2 regions of the Microbulbifer magnicolonia genome follow, and region 1 is predicted to be linked to the other one. Evidence: riboswitches for the same ligand, from Rfam matches in the RefSeq annotation. Region 1 holds a riboswitch; the other holds the start of a gene.
What was found. Region 1 has a riboswitch for thiamine pyrophosphate ahead of thiC (phosphomethylpyrimidine synthase ThiC). Riboswitches for the same ligand answer to the same signal wherever they lie in the genome.

Region 1 (16,004 bases):
TCGAGGAATACGATTTTGCCAGCCGCGACCAGGTCGAGAGCGCAATTGCGCTCTTGGTCGAGGGCCGGAAAACTCAGCAGGCGACGCCCGCCTTTGAGCGTTCAAATATACTGTTGCGCCTGGCGCAATTGCTGCTGGAGCGCAAGGAAGAGCTGGCTGGGCTGATCACCGAGGAAGCGGGCAAGACCATCAGTGACAGTCGCGTAGAGATCGACCGGGCCTACAATACCGCGATGGCGAGCGCTATGGAGGCGCGTGCGATCAGCGGCGAGGCACTGGATTCCGACGCATTTCCTCCGCAGCGTGAGAAGATCGGCGTCGTGCTGTGGAGGCCGCTGGGGACCGTACTTTGCATTACCCCGTTCAATTTTCCGATCAATATCGCCGTGCACAAGATAGGTCCCGCCTTTGCGGCCGGCAATACCATTCTGTTTAAGCCGGGCCCGCAGAATAAGCGCTCCGCGGAATTGCTGGTTGAACTCTGCTATGCGGCGGGTATGGACCGCTCAGTGCTGCAGATGCTGATTCCGGACGTGGACGCGACGGGTTATGCGGTGGCGCATCCGCAGGTAGATGCCATCAACTTTACCGGCGGCACTGCCGCGGCCGACGCCATCGCCATGCGGGCAGGGTACAAAAGGCTGCTGTTTGAACTCGGCGGCAATGATCCGCTGATCGTAATGCAAGATGGCGATCTGGATGCGGCGGTCAGCGCGGCGATCAACCAGCGCTTCGCTACCGCGGGTCAGCGCTGTACCGCGGCCAAGCGCCTGTTTATACACCGGGATGTCTACGAGGTGTTTACTGAGAAGCTGGTGGCGGCGACGGCAAAGCTGAAAATCGGTGATCCGACAGAGGATGATACCTTCGTCGGGCCGCTGATCCACAAGGCTGCAGCGGATGAAGTGGAGCAGCGTATTCGCGCGGCCGTCACCGCCGGTGCGCGGGTTCTGTTCGGCAATCGGCGCGATGGCAATATCATCTGGCCTACCATTCTCGATAATGTCCCGGACGATGCGGAGCTGGTGGCAGAGGAAACCTTTGGTCCGGTAATGCCGTTGCGTGCCTTCGACACCGTTGGGGAGCTGGTGGCCCTGGTGAATAACTCTCCATTTGGCTTGCAGGCAGGGGTCTTTACCCAAAATCTGGCATTGGCCAAACAGCTGTTCAATCAGCTCGACGTGGGACTGCTCGCGGTGAACGACGGGCCCGGATTTCGCGCCGAACACTTCCCCTTTGGAGGAGTGAAGGAGAGCGGTGTCGGGCGTGAGGGGGTGCGCTACGCGGTTCGCGAGATGAGCTATCAGAAGACCCTGGTCATCTAACTGCTCATCCAGCTACTCATTTAAAAGTTGCGACAAGTTTCACGTTTGGCGCCGTAAACGCCACTACGGCTTCCTGTTCACAACGGTGACCTTCAACTATACTCCGGCACTACTTGTCGGAGTGCCTGTGGGCTGAGATCGCTGTCGCGAGATCCGTTGAACCTGATCGGGGTAACCCCCGCGTAGGGAACAAGATCTGAAGTCGCTATACGCTATGTAAAACAATAGTAAGTTGCGCGGCTTTTCTCTATCTGCCTGCCCTTGGCTCTGCGGCGCCATTTATCCGCAAGCCACAGGGGTAGGCATGTCCGATATCACCGACCAAGCCAAACACACCGCAAAATCCTCCCGTGCGGCCAGCCGCGATTCCGCCAGGGACTTCCTGAATAACCTTACTGCGCAGCCTTTTCCCAGCTCCCGCAAGGTCTACCTGCAGGGCGAGACGCCGGATATTCGCGTGGGTGTGCGAGAAATCTGTCTCGGCGACAGCGTCGTCGGCGGTGACGAGAAGAGTCCGCAGCTTGAGCCCAATTCACCACTGCGGGTCTACGACACTGCCGGTCCCTATTCCGATCCGGACTACAAAGTCCATGTGCGCGAGGGTCTGCCGAGGCTGCGCTGCGCATGGATAGAAGCGCGCGGAGACACCGAGCAACTTACCTCCCGCCAGGCTGCCTACAGCCAGCAGCGCATGGCCGACCAGGGCCTGGATCATATCCGCTTTGAAAACCTGCCATCGCCGCGCCGCGCCAAGTCAGGCCGGAATGTATCGCAGATGCACTACGCGCGCCGCGGCATCATCACCCCGGAAATGGAATTTATTGCCGTGCGCGAAAACATGGGGCGCGCAAAAGTCACCGATGTATTGACGGAATCCCAGTGCCGGAAGGCCCGCGAAGGCATCTACATCCCGGAGCAGATCACCCCGGAATTTGTGCGCCGGGAGGTCGCCGAGGGGCGTGCAATTATTCCGGCCAATATCAATCACCCGGAATTGGAACCGATGATTATCGGTCGCAATTTCCTGTGTAAGGTAAACGCCAACATCGGCAACTCGGCATTGACCTCTTCGATCGAAGAAGAGGTGGAAAAGCTGGTATGGGCGACCAGGTGGGGCGCGGACACGGTGATGGACCTGTCTACCGGTGCGAACATTCACGAGACCCGCGAGTGGATATTGCGCAATTCGCCAGTGCCGATCGGCACTGTACCTATTTACCAGGCACTGGAGAAAGTCGACGGCATCGCCGAGGAACTCACCTGGGAAGTGTTCCGCGATACGTTGATCGAACAGGCCGAGCAGGGTGTCGACTACTTCACCATCCATGCTGGCGTGCTGCTGCGCTATGTGCCGCTGACTGCAAAGCGGGTGACGGGGATCGTGTCCCGCGGCGGTTCCATCATGGCCAAGTGGTGCCTCGCCCACCACAGGGAGAATTTCCTCTACACCCACTTCGAGGAAATCTGCGAGATTATGAAGGCCTACGATGTGAGCTTCAGCCTCGGCGACGGTCTGCGTCCGGGTTCCATCGCCGATGCCAACGATGAGGCCCAGTTCGGCGAGCTGCACACCCTGGGCGAGTTGACCTGGATCGCCTGGGAGCACGACGTCCAGACCATGATCGAGGGCCCGGGGCATGTGGCGATCCACAGGATCAAAGAGAATATGGACGAGCAACTGAAGCACTGTCACGGCGCGCCCTTCTATACGCTCGGCCCTCTTACTACAGATATCGCCCCGGGTTACGACCATATCACTTCCGGTATCGGCGCCGCCCTGATCGGCACCTATGGTTGTGCGATGTTGTGTTACGTAACCCCGAAAGAGCACCTGGGGCTGCCCAACAAGGAAGATGTGAAAGAGGGCCTGATGGCCTACAAGATCGCCGCCCATGCAGCGGACCTGGCCAAGGGGCATCCAAGGGCGCAAATGAGGGACGACGCCCTGTCCAAGGCGCGTTTCGAGTTCCGCTGGGAGGATCAGTTCAACCTGGGGCTGGATCCGGAGCGCGCGCGCGCCTACCACGACGAGACGCTGCCCAAGGAATCCGGCAAGTTGGCGCACTTCTGCTCGATGTGCGGCCCGAAGTTCTGCTCGATGAAGATTACCCAGGATGTGCGCGACTATTCCAAACAGCTAGAGGCCGCCAAGCAGGAAGCGGAGAAGGGCATGGAGGAAATGGCGATCAAGTTCAGGGATATGGGGAGCGAGCTGTACCACAAGGGCTGACACTTGAATGCGGAATGCGGACAAATCTGCCGGGAGCAGATTTGCACAGCCGAAGGCTGCCCGCGAAGCGGGTGAGGCGCAGGGGCGCGCCTCATGAATGCGGAATGCTATAGAGACGCTCAATGGCAAATAACCAGATGCCTCGAATCGCAATAGCCGGCGGCGGCCTGATGGGCCGCCTTTTGGCCTGGCGGCTGTCCCTGCAGGGACTGGCTATCACTCTGTTCGAAGCGCGGGATCTGTCGACGCCCAGCGGTGCCTGCTGGACCGCCGCCGGCATGATCTCGCCGCTGTCGGAACTGGTGCACAGCCAGCGGGAAATCTACGAGCTGGGTACACGGAGCCTGGCCCTCTGGTCCGACTGGGCGGAAGAGCTCGAGGCGCTAAGCGGGCGCTCGGTGGCATTCCGTAACGCCGGCAGTTTGTTGGTGGCGCACGGACAGGACAAGAGCGAGCTGCTGCAATTCCAGCGCGAGCTGGCCGGCAAGCTGGATGGCGATATTGGGCTCCATGTGCAATCACTCAACGCCGCACAGCTGCAGCAACTGGAGCCGGCCCTGGAAAATTTCGAGCAGGGCCTCTATCTGCGCGCCGAGGGGGATATCGACAACCGCCGCCTGCTGCCGGTGTTGCTCAGCGTATTGCGCCAACAGGGCGTCAGTTTGGAAGAGCGGACGCCGGTGGAGTGCGGCAGCTACCGGGTGGAAAGCCAGGAGCGCAGTATGCGGTTCGACTGTGTGATCGACTGCCGCGGCCTGGGCGCCAGGGCTCAGGTCGGCGGTCTGCGCGGTGTGCGCGGTGAAATGCTGGTGGTCGAGACCCGCGAGGTGTCGCTGCAGCGCCCGGTGCGGCTGCTGCACCCGCGCTACCAGCTCTACGCGGTACCGCGCGGCGACGGCCGCATCGTGATCGGCGCGACTGAAATCGAAAGCGAGGATATGTCGCCCATCTCGGTGCGCTCGGCCATGGAGCTCTGCTCGGCGCTCTACTCACTGCACCCGGCATTTGCCGAGGCGCGCATCGTGGAGTCCCGGGTCAATTGCCGCCCGGCGACCATGGACAACATGCCCCTTATCCACAGCGAACGGGGCTTGGTGCGCGTCAACGGCCTCTACCGGCACGGCTATCTGCTGGCGCCGGCGCTGGCGGAGCGGGTAGAGAAGCTGGTAACAGAACAAGTTTTACAGGTGGCATAATGCAGATCTTGGTCAACGGCCGGTTCCAGACGATCGAGTGCCCCACCGATCTCGGCAGTCTCCTGCGGAAACTCGGTTACAGCGGCGACACGTTTGCCGTGGCTCTGAATGGCGATTTCGTCGCGCGGACAGATTATTTGCACACAGAGATCGGTGACGGCGACACCCTGGACGTGGTGGCGCCGGTAGTGGGCGGTTGAATATGAGCGATCAGCTGAGCTTATACGGCAAGAACTTCAGCAGTCGTTTGCTAGTCGGCACTGCGCTGTATCCATCCCCGGCAATCATGCGCGCGTCGGTGCAGGCGTCCGCGGCCGAAATCATCACACTCTCCCTGCGTCGACAGAGCCCGGAACAGCAGCAGGGCAGGATGCTGTGGGACTATATTCGTGAGTCGGGCTGCCAGCTGCTGCCGAATACGGCCGGCTGCAAGACGCCGCGGGAAGTGATCGCGCTGGCGGAAATGTCGCGGGAAATCTTCCAGATCGACTGGCTCAAGCTGGAAGTCATCGGTGATGACTACAACCTGCAGCCGGATCCTTACGGTTTGGTCGAAGCGGCGCGGGAGCTGGTCAAGCGCGGCTTCAAGGTGTTGCCCTACTGCACCGACGACCTGGTCGTGTGCCGCAAGCTGCTCGACGTGGGCTGTGAAGTGCTGATGCCCTGGGGGGCGCCCATAGGCACCGGCCAGGGGCTGTTGAACAGATACAACCTGCAGGCGCTGCGCGAGCGCCTGCCGACGACTCCCCTGATCATCGATGCCGGTATCGGTGCTCCGTCGCAGGCGGCGGAAGCGATGGAAATGGGCTTCGATGCAGTGCTGCTGAATACCGCCATCGCCAGGGCTCGGGATCCAGTGTTGATGGCACAGGCATTCAAGCTGGGCGTCGAGTCCGGGCGCAGTGCCTTCAATGCGGGACTGATGCTCAAGCGCCAGACCGCCAGTCCCAGTACCCCCACGCTGGATATGCCCTTCTGGCAGCAGGGCCACGAGACCCTGCAGGAATAAGCGATTTATATGCTGGAAGGTACAAGACCGATAGTCTGGTCCATCGCCGGCAGTGATGCCGGCGGCGGCGCCGGCATTCAGGCAGACCTGCTGACGTTTGCCGATCTCGGCTGCCATGGCTGCACCGCAATTACCGCGAATACCGCGCAGAATACCGTGGAAGTGGCCGCTATTAATGCGGTACCTGTGGATGTACTGACCTCCCAACTGGAAGCATTGCAGCGCGATCTGTTTCCCTCGGCGATCAAAATAGGGCTGCTGGCCAATACGGAACAGGTTACGGCAGTGGTCAGGTTCCTGCGTGTACTTTTGCAGGTTAAGCAAATACCCATTGTCTACGACCCCGTCGCCGTGGCCAGCAGCGGCGCCGCGCTAACTGAGAGCAATATCGGGGAAGCGGTTATCCGGGAGCTGTTCCCGCTGTGTACGCTGATCACCCCGAATCTGCACGAGCTCGAGTGGCTGGCGCGCGCATCGGTAAGCGATGCGGGGGAGATCATCAGTGCGGCACAGCAACTGCGGGAGAGCGGCAGTGGCGCGGTACTGGTAACCGGTGGCCACGGTGAGCTGGTTGCCGGCGAAATCGCCGATCTGCTGTGGGATGGTCAAAGTGCCGACTGGTTTATCGGCAAGAAAGTGGCGACTGGTAACGATCACGGCACCGGCTGCAGCCTGTCTTCGGCCATCGCCGCCTGCCTGGCGTTGGGCTACCCGCTGCGGGATGCCTGCGTGGTGGCGAAAGCCTACGTGCAGCGCGGGCTGCGTCTCGGCCAGTCCGACCGGATTGGCAGCGGCTCCGGGCCGGTCGGGCACTGCGGCTGGCCGACCGAACTGCATGATTACCCCGAGGTTCTGGTGCCCGGTGAAAAACGCGGTGAAATCTACGGCTGTTTCGGCGGTGTAGATGCCAGCGTGTATACGCAGGGCTTCCCCGAGCCGGACTCTCGCTCGCTCGGGCTCTATCCTGTGGTAGATTCGGTCGAGTGGCTGGAAAAACTGGCCGAACTGGGCGTGCGCACGCTGCAACTGCGGATCAAGCACCCCCGCACGGAACTCCGCGCGCAGATAGCGCAGGCAGTGACTATCGGCCGGAAATATGGGCTGCGACTGTTTATCAACGATTACTGGCAGCTGGCCATCGACTGCGGCGCTTACGGCGTGCATCTGGGGCAGGAAGACCTGCAAACTGCCGACCTGGCGGCGATCAAACGCGCGGGTCTGAAACTGGGAATCAGTACACATGGCTTTTACGAACTGCTGCGCGCCTACCGTTACCGCGCCAGTTACCTGGCCATTGGTGCTATCTTCGCCACTGACACCAAGGATATGAGTGACCAATTGCAGGGAACGAAAAAGCTCGCGCGTATGGTCGCGCTGCTGCCGGGCTATCCGCTGGTGGCCATCGGCGGTATCAGCCTGGAGCGCGCGCCAGCCGTGGCGGAGACCGGAGTGGGCGGTATTGCCGTGGTCAGCGCGATTACCCGGGCCGACGATTACGTGCGGGCGGTCGGTGAGTATCAGAGACTGTTTAAAGGCTGAATTATGCTGAGCGGAAAGGAACTGCAGCGCTACAGTCGCCAGATACTGTTGCCGCAGGTCGGCGAGCAGGGGCAGCAGAGGCTGGCGGCGGCCCGCGTGATGATCATCGGTCTAGGCGGCCTCGGTAGCCCTGCGGCACTTTACCTGGCCGCGGCCGGCATCGGCACATTGGATCTGGTCGACGGCGACCGCATAGAGATATCCAATCTGCAGCGGCAGATCCTGTATAAGACCAATCACCGCGACAAAGCCAAGGCGCAGGTAGCCGCGCAGCAGCTCGCCGCGGCGAACCCGGAGATCCGCGTGCACGCACACCCACGTATGGCCGATGAATCCTGGTTGCGGGACCGGATAACGGATGTCGACCTGGTGCTCGACTGCACGGATAACCTGGAAATCCGCCACGTCATAAACCGCGTCTGCCGGGAGACGGGGAGGGCGGCCATCATGGCGTCGGTGCGCGGCTTTTCCGGACAACTCATCAGTTTCGACTTCTCCGCCGCCCCATCGCCCTGCTACGCCTGCCTGTTCCCGCCGCGACAGCAGCGGGAAGCGCAGAGCTGTGCCACCGCCGGGGTGATTGGCCCCGCCCTCGGCGTGATCGGCAGCATGCAGGCGCTGGAGGCCATCAAGTACTTACTAGGACTGCCAGTGCCGAGTGTCGGCAAATTGCATCTGTTCGAGGCGGAAACCCTGGAGTTGCGATCACTGCAATTGCAGAGTGATAATGACTGTCCGGTTTGCAGTTGTACAAAATAAAAAATGCCGTCAATAAAAGTGACTTTGCTGCCGTGGGCACTGCTGGCAGCACTGGCGTTGCCCGGGTGTTCGCCCGAAGGGCCGGCGCAGAAATCAGCCACTGCCACGCCATCGGGCGCAGGCAATGAGCCCCTGAGTGCTGTGGCGATCAGAGACGTTTATCGGCGCAGCTGCTACAGCTGCCACGAAAGCGGCATCAATGGCGCTCCCCGCACTGGCGACACGGCCGCCTGGGCGCCGCGCATGGCCAAGGGACTGGATACCCTGGTGGCCAACGCGGTGAACGGCTATCGGGCTATGCCGCCTCGCGGTCTATGCTTTGACTGCAGCGAGGGCCAATATGAGGCCCTGATTCGCTACATGGCTGGCGTTCAGTCAGAACCGGAGTAAAGGACAACAGTGGAGCCAGCCAATGCGTACTATTTCCAAGCTGTACCATCTCGCGATTGCCCCCCTTCTGCTATTTCCCCCGTTTCTGATTTTTTCCTCCGGCGCAGTGGCGCAGAATGACGCTCTTCCAGACCTGCTGGCGCTGAACGAATGGAAAGTACCCTGGGAAGGGCGCCCCCGCGATCCCCATGTGGACGGAAGCGACGATGTCTGGTTCTGCGGCCAGGCCGGTAACTATATCGGTCGCTTTGCCCCGCTCAGTGGCATCTTTAAGCAGTTTTCGGTCCCGCCCGGAACGCACCCGCACAACCTGATCGTCGATGATCAAGATCACATCTGGTATGCCGGCAATCGGAACGCCCATATCGGTCGCATGAACCCGAAAAACGGCGATATTCGTCGCTACGCGATGCCGGAAGGCGTGGACGATCCCCATACCCTGGTCTTCAACAGTGCAGGTAATATCTGGTTCACCGCGCAAAACAGTAATCGGATCGGCCTGTTGAATGTCGATAGCGGAGCGGTGCGCATCGCCGAGCCGCAGACTGCCGATGCCCGGCCCTATGGCATAAAAGTGGATGCGCAGGACCGGCCCTGGATCGCGCTGTTCGGCACCAACAAACTGGCCAGGGTGGATCCGCAGACAATGGCCGTGACGGAAATTGAACTGCCGCGGGCCGATGCCCGTCCACGCCGGCTGGAGATCGATGGTGCCGGCAATATCTGGTATGTGGATTACCCGGGCGGCTACCTGGGGCGCTATGTTCCGGACACCGGCAAGTTCACCGAGTGGCAGCTTCCCGGAGAAACACCGCGCCCTTACGGTACGGCACAGGACGACAAAGGACGCCTCTGGATCGCCAATACCGGCGTCATCCCGAATCGTATTCTGGCATTTGACCTCGCGCGGGAGAAATTTATCAGCGAGAGCACGGTGCCGAGCGGCGGCAATGTGCGGCATATGTATTTCAACAGCGAGGACGGCAGCTTCTGGTTTGGGGTCGATACCGGCTACCTGGCGCAGGGAACTCCCAGAAAATGAGCCGTTGCATGGTGCCAGTGGCAGCTCTCGATTGAATTTTTTTATGTCCTCTATTTTGTAAATAAATTTTTAATGAATTTTTATGCGCTTATTCTAGTCTTCAGGGAATCATCTGATTTCAGTAATTTTTATTAATGCAAAGGGATGAGGTTAATTATGAGCAAGATTGATATCGGCATTGGCGAGAAGGATCGGGAAAAGGTAGCCGCTGGACTCAAACACCTGCTGGCGGACAGCTACACGCTCTACCTGCAGACGCATAATTTTCACTGGAATGTGACCGGTCCGCTGTTTCGCGAGTTGCATCTGATGTTTGAAGAGCAGTATACCGAGCTCGCGGAGGCGGTGGATGATATCGCCGAGCGCATTCGTACGCTGGGGGTGTACGCACCCGGCACTTACCAGGCATTCGTTCAGCTCAGTTCTATCAAGGAAGTCGCCGAGATTCCGCCGGCCGAAGAAATGGTGAAAATCCTCACCCGCGGTCACGAGCAGGTGGTAAAGACCTGCCGCGATGTTCTGAAGGCGGCCCAGCAGGGCGAGGACGAGTCCACCGTGGCCCTGGTCTCCGACCGCATGCGGGTTCATGAGAAAACTGCCTGGATGCTGCGGGCTACATCCAGATAGTGGGTCCAGATAGCGGGGCGGACCGCCCCCTGGAAACGGAACTGACCGAGCGGCGCCGGGAGCGCCGCTCAAGCGGCTGACATCTCCCTTGCGCGGCACTTGTTTCAACGCCGCGGCGCTTATATTCTACTGCCTTCACCTGCCGCCAAGGCAGCCAAGAAGTCTCACATAATAAGAATCCCATGTCCCACAACATCATTATCGGCGGCGGCCACAATGGCCTGGTCTGTGCCTGTTACCTGGCCCGGGCGGGCAGGAAAGTCACCATCCTGGAACGGCGTTCCATCGTCGGTGGCGCCGCGGTTACCGAAGAGTTCCACCCCGGATTCCGCAACTCCGTCGCGAGTTACACCGTCAGTCTGCTGAATCCGAAAATCATCGAAGACCTGAATCTGCACGATCACGGCTTGCGGGTGAAATTGCGGCCCCAGTCGAACTTTTTCCCGCTCTCGGACCGCGAGAGCCTGTCCTTTCACCGCGATTTCGCCGGGACCCAGGCGGAGATTGCGCGCTTTTCCAAGGCGGACGCCGCGGCGCTGCCCGACTTCTACGCGATGCTCGAGAACGTGGCGGATATATTGCGCGCGGAACTGCTGCGCACGCCACCCAATGTCGGCGGCGGGCTGGCCGATCTGGTGCGCGCAGGCAGCTTCGGTCTACGCGCGAAAAAACTGACCATGACCCAGCGGCGCGATGCGCTGGACCTGTTCACCAAGAGCGCTGCCGACGTGCTGGACGCCTGGTTTGAAAACGATCATGTGAAAGCGGCCTTTGCCTTCGATTCCGTCGTCGGCAACTACGGTGCACCGAGTACGCCGGGATCCGCCTATGTCTTGCTGCACCATGTGTTTGGTGAGGTAAACGGCGAGAAAGGCGCCTGGGGACACGCCATCGGCGGCATGGGGGCCATTACCCAGGCCATGTTGAAGGAGGCCCAGCGCCTGGGCGTGGAAGTGCGCACCGATGCCGAGGTGGAGGAAGTGCTGGTGGAGCAGGGTCGGGCCATCGGGGTGCGCCTGGCCAACGGCGAGCGCCTCGTCGGCGACAAGGTGATCGCTAATGTCGGCCCCAAGCTGCTCTACTCGAAGCTGGTCGATGCGCAGCATCTGAGCGACGAGTTCCGGCGCCGTGTGCGCGGCTTTAAGGTGGGCTCCGGCACTTTCCGCTTGAATGTGGCGCTTTCGGAGCTGCCGGATTTCACCTGCCGCCCGGGCACCAATCTGCAGCAGCATCACCAGTCGGGCATCGTGATCGGCCCGACCATGCAATACCTGGAACAGGCCTATCTGGACGCCAAACAATTCGGCTGGTCGCGGGAGCCCATCGTCGAGATTCTGATCCCTTCCACGGTGGACGATTCGCTGGCGCCGCCCGGGCAGCATGTGGCGAGCCTGTTCTGCCAGCAGTTTGCCCCGCAGTTCCGCGATGGAACCAGTTGGGACCAGCACCGTGAAGCGGCGGCGGACACCATTATCGAAACCGTCGCGCGCTATGCGCCGAATTTCAAGGATTCGGTGATCGCCCGGCAGATTCACTCGCCACTGGACCTCGAGCGCAAGTTCGGCCTGATGGGCGGCGATATATTCCACGGGGCGCTCGGACTGGACCAGCTCTGGTGCAACCGGCCGTTCATGGGTAACGCCGATTACCGCACGCCCATTGCCGGACTCTACATCTGCGGCTCCGGCACCCACCCAGGCGGCGGCGTTACCGGCGTGCCCGGCCACAACGCGGCGCGGGAGATACTCAAGGACCGCTGAGCGCGGGGGAGTCAGCCCGGGACCAGGCCCCTGGTTCCAACAGCGAAAGGAATGCCCTGGCGGGCGCGGAAAGCCCGCCTCGGCCTTTCACCAATACGCCAACCTCCTGCCCGACGACGGGCGCGGTCAGCGGCAGGCAGCTGAGTCCGTAGTCGCGCATTTGCGGCTCACACAGGCTCGGCACCGCACTGACACCGATCCCCACCTTTACCAGCTGGCCGATGGTGCTGAGCTGATTCGCCTCGCATTGCAGCCGCACCTTCCTGCCGCATCCGGCGAAAGCCTGATCGGTCCAGCGACGCACCGCGGAACCGCGGTTCATGGCGATAAAGGGCGCCGTGGCCAGATCGCTCCAGCGCAGTGATTTCCTGCTCGCCAGACGGTGATCCGGGGGAACCACGGCGACAAATCGATCGCGGTCGAAAGGCATGAACTCCAGGCCCTCCAGGTCATCCGGGCGGAAACTGATCCCCAGCTCCGCACGTCCCTCCTGCACCGCGCGGACTACGCGCTCCATCACGATGTCCTCCAGCGCGATATTGATCTGCGGGTGGTGGCGGTGGAATTCCGCCAGCAGCGCCGGCAGGCGGTTCAGGGCGAAGGCCGGGATCACCGCCAGGGACAACTGGCCGTGCTGCAGCCGGAAGCGCTGCTGGATCGCCTCGAGGGACTGGTCCCAGCTGTTCAGCAGCTGCTCGGCGCGGGCGAGGAACTCGCGGCCCTCCGGCGTCAGAACCAGCTGGCGGCCGTCGCGGCTGAACAGCGGTCCGCCGGCGGCGCTCTCCAGATTGCGGATGGCCACGGACAGTGCGGGCTGGGAGATATGCAGCTGGGCGCTGGCCTCGGCCAGGCTGCGCGTGCGGGCCACGGTGGTAAAGGCTCTCAGTTGCTTGATAGTGGCAGACAATGAAAATCACTCATTCAATAGAGTTATGGACGGTACAGTGCCCCAGGTGGAGGAAACAGGTCGATTAAATAAAATTTAATAAATATAAGAAAGTTTAAAATAGTCTTAACTGTCAGACCAAGGCATGATTGCCCGAATCGCGAGCGGCCGAATAATGGTCAACTATTGAAACTATTCACCTTGAGAAAAACGAGTAGATAAGGTCAGTCAGATGAGCAACAACGCCCAGCCCCTGTGGCAGCCCAGTCCGGAAGCCATTGCCGCCACCCAGATGGATCAGTTTCGCCGCCTGGTCAACGAACGGTTCGGCCTGGATCTGGCGGACTACGGCGAACTGCACCAGTGGTCCGTGGACCGGCGCGAGGACTTCTGGCGCACCCTGTGGGACTTCGGTGAAGTGATCGCCAGCGAGCGCGGCGACAAGGTGCTGGGCAGGGACGTCATGCCCGGTGCCGAGTGGTTCCCGGAGGCGAAGCTGAACTTCGCCGAGAACCTGCTGCGCTACCGCGACGACCGCATTGCGCTGGTCGAGCGCCTGGAAAACGGCGGTCGCCGCGAACTCAGCTACGCCGATCTCTACCACCGCGTGGAGCGCCTGGCGGCCGCGCTGGCGGCGCAGGGCGTGGCGCAGGGCGATCGGGTGGCCGGCTTTATGCCCAATATCATCGACACCGTCGTGGCCATGCTGGCGACTTCCAGCCTCGGCGCCATCTGGACTTCCTGTTCACCGGATTTCGGCATCAACGGCGTTTTCGATCGCTTCGGCCAGGTGGCGCCGAAGGTGCTCTTCGCCTGTGAGGGGTATTTCTATAACGGCAAGACCATCGACTCGCTGCCGCGCCTGCGCGAAATCGTCGCGCGCATCGATTCCATTGAGAAGCTGGTGGTGGTGCCGGTGGCGCGCAGCGCCGACGAGACCGCCGCTGCGGCAGCGGATATCGACCGCGCGGTGACGCTGGACCATTTTGCTGCCGCGGCGCCCGAGCGGGCGCTCACTTTCGTGCAGACGGATTTCAATCACCCGCTCTATATCATGTACTCCTCCGGCACCACCGGCGTGCCGAAATGCATAGTGCACGGTGTCGGCGGCACCCTTTTACAGCACCTGAAAGAACACCGCCTGCACTGCGACCTGAAGCGGGACGACACCATGTTCTACTTCACCACCTGCGGATGGATGATGTGGAACTGGCTGGTGAGCGGCCTCGCCTGTGGTGCCACCCTGGTGCTGTTCGACGGCTCGCCCTTTTACCCGGCGGCGGAGAGTCTCTGGGACATGGCCGACGAGGAGAACATCAGCGTCTTCGGCACCAGCGCCAAGTATATCGCCGCACTGGAAAAGTCCGGCCGCAAGCCGCGCGAGAGCCACAAGCTGGAGAAACTGCGCGCGGTGCTGTCCACCGGCTCACCGCTGGCCCACGAGGGCTTCCGCTATGTCTACCGGGACATCAAGGCAGACGTCTGCCTGTCCTCTATCTCCGGTGGCACCGACATCATTTCCTGTTTCGCGCTGGGCAACCCGACGCTGCCGGTCTACGCGGGCGAACTGCAGTGCCGCGGACTGGGACTGGCGGTGGAGGTGTGGAACGACGACGGCCAGGCGGTAATCGGCGAGAAGGGCGAGTTGGTATGTGCCAAGTCCTTCCCCTGCATGCCGATCGGCTTCTGGAACGATGAGGACGGCTCCAAATACCGCGGCGCCTATTTCGAGAGCTGGCCCGGCGTCTGGGCGCACGGCGACTATGCGGAGATCACCGCGCACGATGGTGTGATCATCTACGGCCGCTCCGATGCCGTGCTCAACCCCGGCGGCGTGCGCATCGGCACGGCGGAGATCTACCGCCAGGTAGATAAGGTGGAAGAGGTGCTGGACAGTATCTGTATCGGCCAGGACTGGGACGACGATGTGCGCGTGGTGCTGTTTGTGGTCCTGCGGGAGGGCATAGAACTGGACGACGCTTTGATCCAGAAGATCCGCTCCACCATCCGCGCCAACACCACGCCCCGCCACGTGCCGGCCAAGGTGATTCAGGTGGCGGATATTCCGCGCACCATCAGCGGCAAAATCGTCGAGCTGGCCGTGCGCAATGTGGTGCACGGCAAACCGGTCAAGAACCAGGAGGCACTGGCCAACCCCGAGGCGCTGAAGCTGTACGAAAAACTGCCGGAGCTGGCGGAAGACTGACTGTTGGGGCGAACCTAGCGTTCGGACGCAGCTTTAGGCGAGCCCTGCTGCCAGTGCATCGAGGTTCATAACGCTTTTGTTGGCGGTGCCGCTACCGGGGCCAGCCTTGTGAGACTCGCCGTAAACCCATCCATGGGGGCTCTGCACCGGCATCCATGCCGGTGAAGGTCTCACAAGGCTGGCCCCGGTAGCGACACCTTCGCAGCAAGTTCAGTTAAATTGCCAGCATTACGCTGGCAGCTGGGTCTTCGCATTGGCCTCTTCACCTGATCAGCCTTGACTTGGGTTAGCACAAGGTTCCCCCCTACAATTCCACCGACCACTGGCTTCTGATCATCCGAACGCCATTCAGTTAGCCGCCAATCTGAGCTACCCTTCACTTTCACAAGCGCTAATAATCTTCACGGAAGAGCAGTCATGGTTACCTATCTCTATTGGGCGGCGGTGATCGCCCTGGTCGTTCTATCCCTGTTTGCCGGCAGCCGTCTGGGGAGCCTGAAACTCGGCGCCATTATCGCGGCGATTATTTTCCTGGTTGGCTGGTTCGCCTATTACTTCCACTACGAGCAGGTCTTTGTGAAAAGATTTGGCGGCGTCATGCGCATCTCGGTGCCAGACGGGCACCGGCATATCGCTGCTACCTGGAAGGAAGACAACCTCTGGGTCGAGAACTACGACCCGAAGACCAACGAGTGCATCTTCTCCGAGTACTCCAAGGGCAATCTGCTCGAGGGCAGGGTGATTATCCGCAACTGCAATCCACTGCTGGGCGAATCTGCGCCGCGCCAATAATCATTGGGTGGCAACTTTTTCAGTCTGCAGGGATCGGAGTCTCAGACAACGGATAAGTCCTTTGCGAGTTTTCATCGGGTTCCTCATTGCCGGACTGTTGCTGCTGCCGCCGCAGCCGGCAATGGCTATCCCATTTTTTGATCAGCTGCCGAAGTTCAAGCTGCGGGTGCAGGACGACCGCGAATTGCAGGACTGGCTCCGCGAGGAAATGGAAAAACTGCGCAAGAGCAGCAGTGCGCTGAA
Region 2 (16,004 bases), on a different contig from region 1:
ACAGGTAGGCGGCATCCGGATCCTTAGCGATCTCCCGCACCGGTTCGGCGACCCCGGGGCTGTAGGCCAGGGACAGGTGTTCCTGGGTCTGGGCGGGGGTGGTCAGTTCTACCGACAGCTTGCCGGGGGTCGGCAGCGCGTGATAGTCGAGCGCGGCCTGGCGCAATGAGTCCGTCATCTTGGAAAATTTCTCTCGAATACAGCGGGGGAGCCTCTGCGGGTTCCGCCCTGGTTACTGCGGGGGGCGTGAGAATAACCGACCGCACCTTGTCGTCACAAGCGCAAAAATCGAGCGGTCGCGTTAATTTCTACTAAATTCAAGCGAATATTCGGAGTCGATCGAAATAAAAAAGCGCTTATGCTGCGGAAACCGAGATGTATATTTCGCGCCTCTGTCCACAAGCCAGCCTTTCACTTCGATTTGCGCCCCTTGCCAATCGCGCCGGCTGAGCTGGCCAGAATCCCCCGGTTGCGAGCCCTCGGCGAGCGGCAGGCGCAGGGCCACCGGGCCGTCCAGCTCCAGCCACAGGTAGCGGTTGCGGTCCACCTCCCGCACGGTGCCGCGCAGCAGCACAAAGCCGCCGTCGCCCGGCTGTACATCCGCGGCGCGCTTCACCGGCCAGACGCCCGGCGCCCAGATACCGCGACCGCGCCGGCGCGCACTCGCCTCCCGTTGCGCCAGGCACTCGGCCAGCGTCAGATTGGGGGCTATGGCGATATGAAATGCGAGGCCGGCGGACAGCAGCGCCGCTTCCAGGCTCTCGCCCCGGTGGTTGTAAACGTGACCCAGCGTGCGCCCGTGGCGATCGCGACGGTCGCGGTCGTAGAGGATGTGCAGGTCGCCGCCGGCCAGGAAGCGCCGGCTGAAGTCCCGCGCCTCCCGCGCCAGCGGCTCCGCCGCCCGGCCGCGCCTGGCCAGTTCCGGTGTATTGACGCCGATCAGGCGCAGGTGGCGGCCGTCGCCCAGCACCAGGGTGTCGCCATCCAGCACCCGGTCGAGCGCGGCCCGTTCGTCCGCCTGCCGATAGCCGCAGTCGGCGGCGGCGGGCGGCGCCGCCAGCAGGGCACAAACAAGCGCCAACAGCGGGGCATTAAAAAAGACACCGCGGGAAACCCAGGGTGTCTTTTCTGTGCGGGCCGCAGGCGCTTTGGTAATCACTGCGCCGCGGCCTGAAGCGCCGGTCGGGCTTATTTGCCGATACGGCTGCCGAAACGCTTCTTGAAGCGATCCACGCGGCCACCGGTGCTGGCTTCGCGCTGCTTGCCGGTGTAGAACGGGTGGCACTGGGAGCACACGTCGAGCTGCAGATCTTTGCCCAGGGTGGAGCGGGTCTTGATGGAGTTGCCGCAGGAGCAGGTAGCGGTAACGTCGGTGTAATTCGGATGGATATCGGTTTTCATGGTTGCCTCTTTTCGAATCCGCCACCCGATCTGCTGCCGGGCACGGAGTCGTCATTGGTGCAGGAACCGGAATGGTTCCGGGCTGTGTAAAAAGTCGGCGCATACTAATCAGATTAGCGTGGCGGTTCAAGCGCAAATGGCCGCGCGCCGCCGCATCGTTCACTCCGCTGCCGATATCAGCTGGCGCAGCGCGTCCAGGTGCCGGTCCAGTGCCTGCCGCCCCGCGGCGGTCAGGCGGTACCAGGTCACCGGCTTGCGCTCGACGAAATCCCGGCGCAGGCCGATATAGCCCTGCTCTTCCAGCCGCCGCAGCTGGGCGCCGAGATTGCCGTCGGTCACCTGCAGCTGCTCCTTGAAGCGGGAGAAGCTGATTTCCTCATGCCTGGCCAGCAGCACGCAGATACCCAGGCGCACCCGGTGCTCCAGTATCGGATCCAGGCCGCTCAGCGCCTTCATCGAACCGAGCCTCCGCGCAGCGCCGCGCGGCGGCCCAGGCCCGCCCACACCAGGCCGGCGCCGGCCACCAGACCGGTCAGCGTCCAGGCGTAGGGCGGCGACAGCAGCACAAGCACGCCGTAGGCAGCCAGCATCAGCAGGCCGCTGTAGAGCAGCGGTCGCTCCAGGTGCACGCCGGCCAGCGCGTAGGCGAGGCCCGCCGCCAGCAGGAAGTTGGTCGCACCGGTTTCCGCCGGCAGGCGCCCCGCGGCCAGCGGCAGGAAGCACAGCAGGAAGGCGACACCCGCGATGGTCCAGTGAAGGCCGTAGCGGCGCCCGAGGGCCGTGTCGTTGACGCCCTGGCGGCGCGCGTTGCGCGCCCCCCACCACCAGCTGAACAGGCCGCCGCCGATGCCGGCAATCAGCCAGTAGGGGGCCGCCAGCTGCGGGGCCAGGTCCGGCAGCGCGAAACCGATAGCGATCAGTGCGCCCCACATGAAGTAGAGCGCCGGAATGCCGCCGTGGCTGTCGCCGGCGCGCACGGCGCTGCTGACGTAATCCAGGTTCTCTTTGATTTTTTCCACATCCGTCATGGTCGTTTCCCTTGTGTTTTAGAGCACTCTGAAAGATAGAGTATGTACAGAGTACTCTAAAAAGTAGAGTTGGCAAGTGAAGGTTGCCGACCTGTGTACCTTGCGGCGCCAGCCAGTACACTAGCGCGATTTGCGACATTACAGGGGGTGCGGTGCAACAGTCGGTCAAACAAAGCTCGATCCTGCGGCTGGCGGTGCCAGTGCCGCTGCGGCGCCTGTTTGACTACCTGCCCCCGGCGGGCGTCGATCCGTCCCGCCTGGCGCCGGGCCAGCGCTTCTGGGTACCTTTCGGCGGGCGCAAGCTGGTCGCGGTGCTGGTAGATGTGGTCAGTGAGTCATCACTCACGCAGCTGAAGCCGGCGCTGGAACAGATCGATCGCGAACCGCTGTTCGACCGGCGCAGTCGCGAATTCCTGCACTGGGCCGCCGACTACTACCAGGCCCCGGTCGGCGAAATCTATGCCGCCGCCCTGCCCGCCGCGCTGCGCAAGGGCAGGCCGGCCGACCACTGGGCCGAGCAGTGGCTGCAGCTGACCGTCGAGGGCAAGGGGCTGCCGGAGTCGGCCCTGGCGCGGGCGCCGAAACAGCAGGCACTGCTGCAGTTGCTGCTGCAGCGCGGCCGCCAGAGTCGCACCCAGCTGAAAGCTCAAGGCCACACCGGCACCATCGTGCGCGCGCTGCAGGAGCGCGGCCTGGTCGAATGGGTCGCCGGACCCACAGTGCCGCCGCCGCTGCCCGCCGCCGAGCCAGCACCGCCGCCGGAACTGAATCAAGAGCAGCAACAGGTGCTGGCGGCCATCGGCACGGATTCTTTCTCCGCGACCCTGCTCGAGGGCACCACCGGCAGCGGCAAGACCGAGGTCTATCTGCGCCTGATGGAGCGGGTACTCACTCAGGGGCGCCAGGCGCTATTGTTAGTACCGGAAATCGGCCTGACCCCGCAGACGCTGCGCCGCATCGCGGCGCGCTTTCCCGATCGCAGTATCGCCGCGCTGCACTCGGGCCTCGCCGAGGGCGAGCGCGCCCAGGCCTGGCTGTCCGCGGCCGCCGGCCAGGCGGATATCGTCATCGGCACCCGCTCGGCAATTCTGACGCCGCTGCCGCGCCTCGGCGCGGTGATCGTCGACGAGGAACACGACGGCTCCTTCAAGCAGCAGGACGGCGTGCGCTACTCGGCCCGCGACCTGGCGGTGGTGCTGGGCCGCAATGCCGGGGTGCCGGTGCTTTTGGGCACGGCCACGCCGTCGCTGGAGAGCCTGCACAATGCACTCAGCGGCCGCTACCAGCACCTGCGTATACGCCAGCGCGCCGGCAATGCGCGCCCGCCGCAGATAAGTCTGGTCCCTACCCTGGGCCAGCCGCTGAAGGAGGGCTTCGCGCCGCAGGTGCTGCGCCATATCGGCGACACCCTGGCCCGCGGCGAGCAGGCGCTGGTGTTTATCAACCGGCGCGGCTTTGCGCCGGCGCTGGCCTGCGACGACTGCGGCTGGCTGGCCGACTGCCCCCACTGCTCCAGCAAGCTGACCATGCACCGGCGTCAGCGCCAGCTGCGCTGTCACCACTGCGACTACCGCCGCCCGCTGGTGGACAGCTGTCCCCAGTGCCACAGCCGCTCGATCTCCGCCCTCGGCGGCGGCACCGAGCGCAGCGAGGAGCTGCTCGCGCGGCGCTTCGCCGGCTTCCCGGTGATTCGTATCGACCGCGACACCACCAGCAGCAAGCAGGCCCTGGACAATCTGCTGGCGCCGGCCCGCGACGGCAAGCCCTGCCTGTTACTGGGCACCCAGATGCTGGCCAAGGGCCACCATCTGCCGCGGGTGACGCTGGTGGTGATCCAGGACGCCGACGGCGGGCTCTTCAGCGCCGACTTCCGCGCCGCCGAGCGCACCGGGCAATTGCTGGAACAGGTGGCCGGCCGCGCCGGCCGCGGTGATCTCCCCGGCCGGGTGCTGGTGCAGAGCCGCTACCCCGAACACCCGCTGCTGCAGCTGCTGCTGGAAAAGGGCTACGGCGCCTTCGCCCGCCAGCTGCTGCGCGATCGCGCCGTGGCGCAACTGCCGCCGCTGCGCGCCATGGCGCTGGTGCGCGCCGAGTGCGAGGAGCCGCGCTGGGCGGAGGAATTCCTGCAGGCGGCGCGCGAATACATGCAGTCGCTGGCGCCGCCCTCGCCGGAGCTGCAATACCTGGGCCCGGTGCCCGCGCTCTTGGAGCGCAAGTCCGGCCGCTTCCGCTTCTATGTCCAGGTCACCGCCGAGAAACGCGCGCAGCTGCAGCCGCTGCTGGCGCACCTGTGCCAGTGGGCCGAGGGCAGCAGGAACCGCCGCCTGCGCTGGGCGGTGGATATGGATGCGCAGGAACTGTCGTAGCGGCGGGGTGCGCGCTATTTTGCGCCAGACTCACCGCGGAGGGGGCGATTGGCGTTACAATTTCCGTCTGACGAGAGAGTGAATTAGAAAAAGGAAAGAGACTTCCATGAGCCGTCGCAACGCCAGCCGCCGCAGCAGCAGTTCCGCGGGCAAACCCGCCTGGGTCTGGTTCGTACTGGGCAATTTCGTCGGCGGCTTCGTGGTCTTCCTGATCTTCCTGCACGGCCTCAAGGAGGACGGCAAGCCCGCCGCCATCACCAAGCGCCAGCCGCCGGCCAAGCAGGCGGAGGAGCAGCCCGACGCACCGCGCTTCGATTTCTACACCCTGCTGCAGGAAAACGAGGTGTCGGTACCGCCGCCGAAAACCGCCAAGCCGGCGCGGCACAGTGCCACATCCGGCGGCGACTCCGGCAGCAAGAGCGCAACCGCGGAGTCGCCCGCCGCTGAGCCCGCCCTGGTCTACATTCTGCAGGCGGCCTCCTTCCGCGAGGCGGCCGAGGCGGAGCGGCTGCGCGCCCAGCTGACCCTGGCCAACCTGGACGTGAAGGTGGAGACCGCCACCGACAGCCGCGGCACCTGGCATCGCGTACTGGTCGGCCCCTACACCAGCCGCTCGCGCGTCGCCAAGGCGCGCGAAGTGCTGGCGGATCACAAGCTGATGCCGCTGGTGCTCAAGCGCCCGGCCAAATCCTAAGCGCCTGTCGGGCTAGCCTCTGCTTAAGGTTAAAGCTCTTTCGCCTGCACGAATCTGCGCGTCAGCCGGTGGGCGAGTGGCGCGATGAATGACACCAGAGGAAACGCCACCACCCAGGCCACCAGCCAGGCGCGCAGCCAGCGCAGCGGGAAGCCGGCGTCCAGGCCGGTGTTGATGAAGGTGATCACGCCGGACATCAGCAGCGACATCAGGCAGGACATGATCAGGGCGAATACCAGGGTGTAGTGGCGCGAGGACAGGGAGGCCAAGGGAATACTCCGCGAAGATACAGCAGCGCGCATTATAGCCACCTCGGTTGAAATTCCGCCCCGCCGACCTCACTTATTGACTCTCAACCGAATTCCCCTGTAAGAGGCCCCCAGTGGAACAGTATCGCGGAACCACCATTCTCTCCTGCCGCCGCAACGGCAAAGTCGTGATCGGCGGCGACGGCCAGGTCTCCATGGGCAACACCATCATGAAGGGCAATGCGCGCAAGGTGCGCCGCCTGCACGACAACAAGGTCATCGCCGGTTTCGCCGGCGGCACCGCCGACGCCTTCACCCTGTTCGAGCGCTTCGAAGCCAAGCTGGAGGCCCATGGCGGCCAGCTGACCCGCGCCGCGGTGGAGCTGGCCAAGGACTGGCGCACCGACCGCGCCCTGCGCCGGCTGGAGGCGCTGCTGGCGGTGGCCGACGCCACCGCCAGCCTGATCATCACCGGCAACGGCGACGTGATCCAGCCGGAGGACGACCTGATCGCCATCGGCTCCGGCGGCCCCTTCGCCCAGTCCGCCGCCCGCGCGCTGCTGGACAACACGGATATGGACGCGCGCACCATCGTCGAGCAGGGCCTAAAGATCGCCGGCGATATCTGCGTCTACACCAACCAGAATCACACCATCGAAGAACTGAGCTACTAGAAAGCGCACAGGCCCGATGTGAAGGTCGGGCGCCGGGGCAAGGGTTTCGGAACCGTCGGCGCAGGGATGTCGCCGCCGGAGCGTACAGGGATGTATTTACAGCGATTCCGAAACCCTTGCCCCGGTGACCGGCCGCCACCGCACTTAAACCGAGAACTCCTATGTCCGAATCCCAGATGACCCCCCGCGAAATCGTCCACGAACTCGACCGCCATATCGTCGGCCAGCAGGACGCCAAGCGCGCCGTGGCCATTGCGCTGCGCAACCGCTGGCGGCGCATGCAGGTGAGCGAGGAGCTGCGTGCGGAAATCACCCCGAAGAATATCCTGATGATCGGTCCCACCGGGGTCGGCAAGACCGAGATCGCGCGCCGCCTGGCCAAGCTGGCCGGCGCGCCCTTTATCAAGGTCGAGGCGACCAAGTTCACCGAGGTCGGCTATGTCGGCCGCGATGTCGAATCCATCGTGCGCGACCTGGTGGAGATGGCAGTAAAGCTCGAGCGCGAGAAAGCCATGGAAGGCGTGCAGCAGCGGGCCATGGACGCCGCCGAGGAGCGCATCCTCGACGCGCTGCTGCCGCCGGCGCGCTCCACCGAGCCCGGCGACAGGGATTCCAGCACCCGCCAGCTGTTCCGCAAGAAGCTGCGCGAGGGCCAGCTGGACGACAAGGAAATCGAGATCGACATGGCCGCCGCCCCCATGGGGGTGGAGATCATGGCGCCGCCCGGCATGGAGGAGATGACCAATCAACTGCAGGGCCTCTTCTCGAATATGTCCCAGGGCAAGACCAAGAAGCGCAAGCTCACCGTCAAGCAGGCCCTGAAGCAGCTCACCAATGAGGAGGCGGCCAAGCTGGTCAACGACGAGGACGTGAAGTCCCGCGCTATCCGCGCCGCCGAGGAAAACGGCATCGTGTTTCTCGACGAGATCGACAAGGTGGCCAAGCGCCAGGAGACCGGCGGCGCCGACGTGTCCCGCGAGGGCGTGCAGCGCGACCTGCTGCCGCTGATCGAGGGCAGCACCGTCACCACCAAGTACGGCATGATCAAGACGGACCATATCCTGTTCATCGCCTCCGGCGCCTTCCACCTGTCGAAGCCGTCGGACCTGATTCCGGAGCTGCAGGGCCGGCTGCCGATTCGCGTCGAGCTGGACTCCCTCACATCCGGCGATTTCCAGCGCATTCTCACCGAGCCGTCGGCGTCGCTGACCGAGCAGCAGAAGGCCCTGCTGGCCACCGAGGGCCTGCAGCTGGAATTTACCGAGGACGGCATCCGCCGCATCGCCGAGGTCGCCTTCGAGGTCAATGAGCGCACCGAGAATATCGGCGCGCGCCGCCTGCACACGGTGCTGGAGCGGCTGCTGGAGGAGATTTCCTTCGACGCCGGCGACGGCGACAAGAAGGTGACCATCGACGGCAGTTATGTAGACAGCCACCTCGGTGAGCTGGCTCGGGACGAAGATCTGTCCCGCTTTATCCTGTGAACCCCGGCATCCGGTAGATATTGTGGGAGCGAAGCCCGCGCGCGATTACCCGGTGCCGGGTAAATCGCCTGCAGGGCAGGCTTCCACATCAATTGGAGAGTCCCGTCTGTGGCAGCGCCGCAAAAAATCCGACTGAGCCGTGCAGAGAAAAGCCTGCAGATCGTATTCGCCGATGCCGAATTCACGCTGCCGGCGGAGTACCTGCGCGTCTTCTCCCCCAGCGCCGAGGTGCGCGGCCACGGCGGAGCAGAGCCGGTGCTGGTCAGCGGGAAAATGCATGTGGGCATTGATAAGGTCGAGGCCGCCGGGCGCTACGCGCTGAAAATAAACTTCGACGATGGCCACGACACCGGCATCTATACCTGGGAATACCTGCGCGAGCTCGGCGAAAATTACCCATCCAACTGGGATGACTATCTGCGGCGCCTGCGCGCGGCGGGCAAGAGCCGCGATCCGGATGAGAGCGCGGTGAAAATCATCGGCTGAACGAGCGCACGTTTTTGTAACAATGCCGTCGTAAAATCGCCGCGATATTTTTTCTTTTTTACTTTTAGTTTTTGTATAGCTTGATGTCCGTCCGCGGCACGGCGGGCGCAAAGCATTATTCGGGAGGGGGAATGGTAAAGTTCGCAAGTCTGGCACTGGCGGTGTCTGTCGCCTCGATGGTCGCCGCGTGCAACAAGGGTGAGGCATCGCCGGGCGAGGCCGTCACTGAAACCACCATCAGCGCAAACTCAACAACACCCTCAACAAATAGATCCGCCCTCTCCCCCCACCAGCGTGACAGCGCCTGGTTCAGCGACGGCCGGCAGGCGGTCGAGTCCGCCAGACGGCGCCCGATCAACAACACGCGTGGCGCGGCCAAAAATATCATCCTGTTTGTCGGCGACGGCATGGGCATCTCCACCGTCACCGCCGCGCGCATCCTGGCCGGCCAGCGGCAGGGACTCGACGGCGAGGAATACCAGCTCAGCTTCGAGAAGATGCCCTTCGCCGGCCTGATCAAAACCTACAACACCAACCAGCAGACCCCGGATTCCGCCGGCACTGCCACCGCCCTGGTCACCGGCGTAAAGACCAAGGCCGGCGTGCTCAGCGTGGCCGAGGATGTGGCGCGCGGCGATTGTGCGGCGAGCCTGGAAAAGCCGCTGACCACGGTGCTGGAGCTGGCAGAGCTGCGCGGCAAGAGCAGCGGCATTATCAGCACCGCGCGCATCACCCACGCCACGCCGGCGTCTACCTACGCCAAGGTGCCGGAGCGCGGCTGGGAATCCCAGGCGCCGCAGGGCTGTCGCGATATCGCCGCACAGCTGGTGGCGCTGGAGGCCGGCGACGGCATCGACCTGATCATGGGCGGCGGCCGCCGCGCCTTCCTGCCCGACAGCGTCACCGATCTCGAGGGCGACAAGGGCAAGCGCGAGGACGGCCGCAACCTGGTCGAGGAGTGGCAGCAGCGCTACGCCGCGGGCGCCATCAAGACCGCCTATATCGAGGACCGGGCCGGATTCGACGCACTGGATATCGCCGGCACCGACAAGCTGCTGGGCCTGTTCAACGCCTCCCATATGCACTACGAGGCGGACCGCGGAAACGACAAGGCCGGCGAGCCGTCGCTGAGCGAGATGACCGCCAAGGGGCTGAAGTTCCTGCAAAAGAACGAAGATGGCTACTTCCTGCTGGTGGAGGGCGGCCGCATCGACCACGGCCACCACGCCGGCAGCGCCTACAACGCGCTCAGCGACGCGGTGGAGTTCGCCAGGGCCGTGCAGGTGGCGATGGACAGCACTAATCCCGAGGACACGCTGATCCTGGTCACCGCCGACCACAGCCACGTGATGACCATCGCCGGCTACCCGACCCGCGGCAATCCGATACTCGGCAAGGTGGTGGCCAACGACGGCAGCGGCCAGCCGGAGACGGCGCCGAGCCTGGCCGCGGACGGCCTGCCCTACACCACCATTGGCTACGGCAACGGTTTCGGTTATGCGGAGCTGGGCGATGAGACGGACGCGGACGCGCGCTACGGTCACAAGGTCGACGCCGGCCGCAGGGACCTGACTGAGGTCGACACCACCAGTCCCGGCTTCCACCAGGAGGCGCTGGTGCCGCTGGCATCGGAATCCCACGGCGGCGAGGATGTGGGTATCTGGGCCAGCGGGCCCGGTGCGCACCTGATCAGCGGCACCCACGAGCAGAACTACGTGTTCCACGTCATGGCCCGCGCCGGCGGATTGCTGGAATAAAGCGGCGCCGCTCCTACAGTGCCCTCCATAACGTCTGCAGAAAACTTCTGCTATCATCTCGCCCGCAACACCTAAGGGGTGGCAAAAAGCCATTTCATAACGTAGCGAGCGGGTGTCTGGTGGTGATCACCGGAGCGCAGGCAGCGGAATGTACATAAGTACATGAGCACGCCGAGCACCGCTGGGCGCCGCCAGGCACACGCGCAGTAGTTATGAAGTGGTTTTTAAGGCCTGAGATGCTCCATGAGCAAACCCTTGAACCTGATCCGGTTAATACCGGCGTAGGAATAGGTCAGTACTCGAAAAAACCTCCTCACGTCGCACCCCGGGTCTCTTTCACTCCAGCTTCCCTTGAGAGAGAACCATGAATCACCCATCGAGAATAAAACCGATTGCCTGGTCCGTCGGACTGGCCGTCTGTCTGTCCGGCGGAACTGCCGGCACCGCCGCGGCGGCCGAGCGGAGCAGCACCGGCCTGACCGGCCTGGAGGAAATCACCGTTACCAGCGAGCTGCGCGACACCAGCCAGCTCGACCTGCCCGCCAGCGTCAGCGTGCTGGACAAAGCCGCGATCAATGCGCGCGGCGCCAGCAATCTGGAGCAGCTGCTGAACCTGGCTCCCAACGTCAACTTCGCCGCCGGCGCGTCGCGCGGGCGGTTTGTGCAGATCCGCGGTATTGGCGAGCGCAGTCAGTTTATCGACCCGGTCAATCCGTCGGTCGGCCTGATTATCGATGGCATCGACTTCACCGGCCTCGGCCTGTCCGCCAGCACGCTGGATATCGAGCAGGCAGAAATTCTGCGCGGCCCGCAGGGCACCCTGTACGGCGCCAATGCGCTGGCCGGCCTGATCAGCATGACCAGCGCAGCGCCCACCGGCGAACCGCTAGCCAAAGTCTCCGCGGAAGTGGCGGAGTACAACGGCCGCACCCTGTCCGCGGTCGGCAGCGGCGCGCTGACCGACAAGCTGAGCTACCGCATCGCCGCGCGCAACCAGCAGTCCGACGGCTTTATCGACAACTATCATCTCGATCGCAGTGACACCAACAAGGTCGACGAGTCGGTGGCGCGCGGCAAACTGCGCTATCGGGCGAGCGACGATCTGCAACTGGATTTCGCCGCGCTCTATCTCGAAGCCGACAACGGCTACGATGCCTTCTCGCTCTACAACACCCGCGAAACCCTCTCAGACCAGCCGGGCTGGGACCGCCAGGAAACCCTGGCCGGCTCGCTGATCGCGCGCTGGTCCGGCAGTGAACTGTTCACGCTGGAGAGCACGCTGAGCGCAGCCAACTCGGATACCGAGTACGGCTACGACGAAGACTGGACCTACGTCGGCTTCCACCCCTACGAATACAGCTCCACCGACAACTATCTGCGCGACAGAGACAACCTGAGCGCCGACCTGCGCCTGCTGTCGACAGAAGCCTCCAAACTTTTCAGCGGCCGCAGCAGCTGGGTGGCCGGCGTTTACGTCCGCGATGAAAGCGAGAACCTGGAGCGCAACCAGGGCCTTCAGCCAAATGAGCGCTTCACCAGTGAATTCGATACACAGAACGCGGCAATTTACGGCCAGCTAAGAACCGAAATAAGCGCGGCGCTCGCGCTGGTAACCGGGCTCAGGTTCGAGCAGCGCGATGCCGACTATGCGGATTCGCTGGCGGTGGCTGCGGACAAGAACGAAAACCTGTGGGGCGGCAACGTCACACTGGAATACCGCACCAGCGACAACACGCTGGTCTACGGCACCGTCTCCCGCGGCTACAAGGCGGGCGGCGTCAACGCCGGTATCATCTCCGCTTCCGCCAGCAACCCGGACATCCGCCGCGACCAGTTTGAGTTCGACACGGAGCAGATGCTCAATTACGAACTCGGCCTCAAAGGTGCCTGGCTGGAGAACCGCCTGCAGGCGCAACTGGCGGCCTTCTACCAGGACCGCAGCGACGTACAGGCCAAGCAGTCGATCTTCGACCCGAGTGATTTCTCTTTCGACGACTATCTGACCAACGCCGCCGGCGGCAACACAAGCGGCCTGGAAGTGGAGCTGAACTATCTCGCCAGCGAATCCCTGCGCCTGTTCGCGTCCGCGGGCTGGCTGAACGCAGAGTTCGAAAACTTTGTCAGCACGTCCCACGTCGATGCGCGGGACGACTGGAATGGCATTGCACTGGCACCGGTGGATCTCGACGGCCGCGACCTGGCCCATGCACCCAACTACCAGTTCTTCACCGGCACCGAATACTCATTCACGCCGAATCTGATTTTGCGCCTGGAAGTGGAGGGCAAAGACGCCTTCTATTTCTCCAACAGCCACGACGAGAAATCCACCGCCTACGAACTGCTGAACGCGCGCCTGACCTACCTGGGCGAAAACTGGGAGCTGGCGCTCTGGGGCAGAAACCTGACGGACGAGGATTACTACACCCGCGGCTTCTACTTCAGCAACCAGTTCGGCAACAACCCCGCCAGCGACTATGCACCGGAGGCCTACTACCAGTACGGGGAGCCGCGCGTGGCGGGTATAAGCGGAACCTACACCTTCTAACCCAAATGCGGGGCTCGGCACTGACCCGCCGGCCTCCTGTGGGAGCCTGCCCTGCAGGCGATTGGGGATCGGCGACACCGGGCCCCACCGCGTAGGGAGCGCACGGCGCACCCTACGCCCAAATGCAAATTCTCAATTTAAGAGATGCCCTTATGAAACTCTCGGTAGAAATCAGCATGTACCCGCTAAAGGACGAGTACATCCCCGGCATTCAGGACTTTATCGACCGCCTGAACGGCCACCCCGGCCTGCGCGTGCTCACCAACACCATGAGCACCCAGGTGTTCGGCGATTACGATCTGCTGATGGACATGCTGAAAGAGGAAATGCGCACCTCCTACGAGAAACACGGTCGCGCCATCTTTGTGTGCAAATTTATCGACGGCGACCTGGCGCCGGCAGCAAGCGATGTTTAACGCAGAAATCGGCAGCGCCATCGCCGCCTCCCTGGCGGCCATGTCCCTGTGGGAAATTACCGCGGTCATCCTCGCCCTGGCCTACCTGCTGCTGGCGATGAAAGAGAAAATCAGCTGCTGGTATGCGGCCCTCGCCAGCACGCTGATCTACCTGTTCCTGTTCTGGGACGTCAGCCTGCTGATGGAGTCCGCGCTGCAGGTGTTCTACCTGTTGATGGCCGTCTACGGCTGGTGGCAGTGGCGGCACAGCCGCGGCGAGCAGCAGGATTTGAAAATTCACCGCTGGCCACTGCGCACTCATCTGCTGGTATTCGCGGGTGTCGGCGCACTGACAATGGTGTTTGGCTACCTGCTGGAATCTTCCACCGGCGCCGCCCTGCCCTATCTGGATTCCTTCACCACATGGGGCGCAGTCGTCACCACCTATATGGTGACGCGCAAGGTGCTGGAAAACTGGCTCTACTGGATAGTGGTCGACGGCATCTCCATCTATCTGTATCTCGACCGGGAACTCTACCTGACCGCGCTGCTGTTTGTGCTCTACGTGATCATCGTGATCGTCGGTTTTTTTCAGTGGCGGGCCATCTACCGGCGGGAACAGCTTGCCGGTGGCGCGGTAGCGGGAGACTCTGCCTTGCCCCCGTCGAGCATCGAGCCTGTACCGCAGCGGTGATGGCATCGAGATGACCGACTCTTGTCTAGACATTATTCCGCCCGACTGGCGGAACTGGAGCGCATCCACACCCACCGTAGTCAAGCCGCTGGACGGCGGCTTGACCAACCGGAGCTTCCTGCTCGAGGCTGGCGATGACCTGCTGGTGTTGCGCATTAACTCCGCGATCAGTGCGTCGCTCGATCTGAACCGCACCGCGGAACATCAGGCGCTCCTGCGCGCAAATAACGCCGGAATCTGTGCCCCGCTGATTTACTGTGATCCGCAGCAGCAGTATCTGGTTACCCGCTACCTTCCTGGCGGGCCCTGGGATATGGGCAGTGCTGGCGCACTGCGGCGACTAGCGCGGCTAGTGCGCAGCATCCATGCATTGCCGGACATCGACGCAAAACTGGATATCAACGCTAAGGCGGCCAATTACTGGCAGTCGATCGATGACCGGGCGGATTTCACTCCGGCGCTGCGCGCGCTGGCGCAGGAAGTCCAGTGGCATATCACTGCGGCCGGGGCGTTGAGTCGCGGTGCCCGCCTTTGTCACAACGACTTACTGATAACAAACCTGATCGCTGCCAGCGGGGGAAATCTGTATGCGATCGACTGGGAGTACGCCGCAATGGGCGACCCCTTCTACGATCTGGCAGTGATTGTGGAAGAGCACGGGCTGGACACGGCACAACAGCAGTTGTTGCTCAGCGAATATCTGAACGAACCTGTGGCTGCGATCGACCGGCAGCGGCTCGACCACTGGCGGGTCATTTACGGGTATTTGTGCGCGCTTTGGTATGCCGTCCAGTGGAGCACCGGCGCCATGGCCGAACCTGGAATCAAAGCGAAAATTGGCAACAAAGCCCGCAATCTATCCGCTCTGAGTTCCGCTGTGCGCGGCTAGCTGGCAGCCGCGCAGGTTCCTACAGGACGCCCGCAGCATAGCGCCACGCCTCATCTCCTTATCACCGTGCCAGGCAATGCACCGGAAGCCCTTTCATTTTGAAAGACCACCTTGCCATTGACCCATACGGTATCTATTCCCACGGAAGGCAAACCCGGTTCCTCGATGGTGGCCCTGTCGGTGATGCTTGCCGGATTAAACAGCACTAAGTCGGCGTAGAAGCCCGGGCGTATATAGCCGCGCTCCGCAATGCCCGTATGCTCGGCGGCCAGGCCGGTGGCCTTGTGTATCGCAGTTGCCAGGTCCAGGGAATTCTCCTCACGAACATAGTGACCGAAAATTCGGGGGAAGCTGCCTGCGCCGCGTGGGTGGCCGTCCTTCAATGCCCCGTCAGAGCAAAAATTGGTGTGCGGCCAGGACATGAAATCCTTCACGTCGGCGTCGCTCATACTCACACCCACGACCTGCTGGCCGTTGAACGCAGGATCGTGTTGCTTGGCGATTTTCAATAACCACAGGTATGTGGCCGCTGGAGCCTCGTTGCGCATGGCGGCGACATCGGCAATGGTCTTCCCGACGAATTCCGGCATGGCATCGAACTGGGTGATGTGCATGCCGTCAGCAGTACTCAGCTCGGTCAGGGCATATTCTGCGGCCCCGATGTCCTCAAAATTGCGCTCGGGAAACAGTACGGTCAGGGTGGACTGCCAGTAGGTGTAGGGGTAAATGTCGGCGCTGACGTCTATGCCCGCTTTGCGCGCGGCATCCAGGCGCGCCAGCACCTTGCCGGCCTGACCCCACAGCGACAATGCACCCAGCTTGATATGCGAAATCTGTACCGGCAGCCCGGCCTGTTCGCCTATGCTTACCAGCTCTTCCAGTGCCTGCCAGAAGTACCGGTCTTCACTGCGCAGATGGCTGATGTAGCGGCCGCCCGCCGCAGCGGCTACGTGGGCCAGCGCCAGTACCTCGTCAGTGCTGGAATATATGCCGGGGTCGTATTCCAGGCCGGTTGACAGGCCCAGTGCGCCCGCCTCCATATCGGCGCGTAACAGGTCCTGCATTTTTCGGATTTCACCGGCCGTGGCCTTGCGGTTGGCCAGACCCATGACCTTTTCCCGCAGAGTATTGTGCCCCGCGTAGCTGGCGATGTTGACGCTGACAGGGTGGCTTTGCCGGTGCGCGAAATACCGGGCGAGCGGCAGTTCATCCGGCGAGCTGCCGTCCTGCCCGACAACGATGGTAGTGATGCCCTGGCTGACGGCCTCGATGGCTGCCGGTGAGTCGTCGATGCCAAATTCGTGGTGTGAGTGGGTGTCGATAAAGCCCGGCGCCAAAACCAG

Region 2: it holds a riboswitch for thiamine pyrophosphate, as region 1 does, so the genes downstream of both, RRF64_RS12730 (TonB-dependent receptor) here and thiC (phosphomethylpyrimidine synthase ThiC) in region 1, are expected to answer to the same signal.

Annotation. Positions count from the first base shown of each region.
Region 1 covers NZ_JAYEFD010000001.1:1,460-17,463, forward strand. Annotated here, with positions in the region: gene safD (sulfoacetaldehyde dehydrogenase SafD) at 1-1,325, shown strand, start outside; TPP riboswitch at 1,433-1,531, shown strand; gene thiC (phosphomethylpyrimidine synthase ThiC) at 1,630-3,555, shown strand; gene thiO (glycine oxidase ThiO) at 3,693-4,751, shown strand; gene thiS (sulfur carrier protein ThiS) at 4,751-4,951, shown strand; gene RRF64_RS00030 (thiazole synthase) at 4,954-5,760, shown strand; gene thiE (thiamine phosphate synthase) at 5,770-7,299, shown strand; gene RRF64_RS00040 (HesA/MoeB/ThiF family protein) at 7,303-8,058, shown strand; gene RRF64_RS00045 (c-type cytochrome) at 8,200-8,448, shown strand; gene RRF64_RS00050 (Vgb family protein) at 8,471-9,490, shown strand; gene RRF64_RS00055 (Dps family protein) at 9,647-10,117, shown strand; partial or broken gene RRF64_RS00060 (phytoene desaturase family protein) at 10,288-11,877, shown strand; gene RRF64_RS00065 (LysR family transcriptional regulator) at 11,864-12,784, opposite strand; gene RRF64_RS00070 (acetoacetate--CoA ligase) at 12,996-14,969, shown strand; gene RRF64_RS00075 (hypothetical protein) at 15,387-15,761, shown strand; gene RRF64_RS00080 (autotransporter assembly complex protein TamA) at 15,883-16,004, shown strand, end outside.
Region 2 covers NZ_JAYEFD010000002.1:773,346-789,349, forward strand. Annotated here, with positions in the region: gene RRF64_RS12670 (malic enzyme-like NAD(P)-binding protein) at 1-178, opposite strand, end outside; gene RRF64_RS12675 (thermonuclease family protein) at 302-1,081, opposite strand; gene rpmE (50S ribosomal protein L31) at 1,189-1,401, opposite strand; gene RRF64_RS12685 (winged helix-turn-helix domain-containing protein) at 1,561-1,857, opposite strand; gene RRF64_RS12690 (hypothetical protein) at 1,854-2,429, opposite strand; gene RRF64_RS12695 (primosomal protein N') at 2,582-4,795, shown strand; gene RRF64_RS12700 (SPOR domain-containing protein) at 4,902-5,489, shown strand; gene RRF64_RS12705 (DUF2798 domain-containing protein) at 5,519-5,758, opposite strand; gene hslV (ATP-dependent protease subunit HslV) at 5,872-6,411, shown strand; gene hslU (ATP-dependent protease ATPase subunit HslU) at 6,573-7,895, shown strand; gene RRF64_RS12720 (gamma-butyrobetaine hydroxylase family protein) at 8,004-8,381, shown strand; gene RRF64_RS12725 (alkaline phosphatase) at 8,513-10,138, shown strand; TPP riboswitch at 10,342-10,443, shown strand; gene RRF64_RS12730 (TonB-dependent receptor) at 10,503-12,683, shown strand; gene RRF64_RS12735 (hypothetical protein) at 12,836-13,099, shown strand; gene pnuC (nicotinamide riboside transporter PnuC) at 13,092-13,772, shown strand; gene RRF64_RS12745 (choline kinase family protein) at 13,783-14,661, shown strand; gene RRF64_RS12750 (N-acyl-D-amino-acid deacylase family protein) at 14,712-16,004, opposite strand, start outside.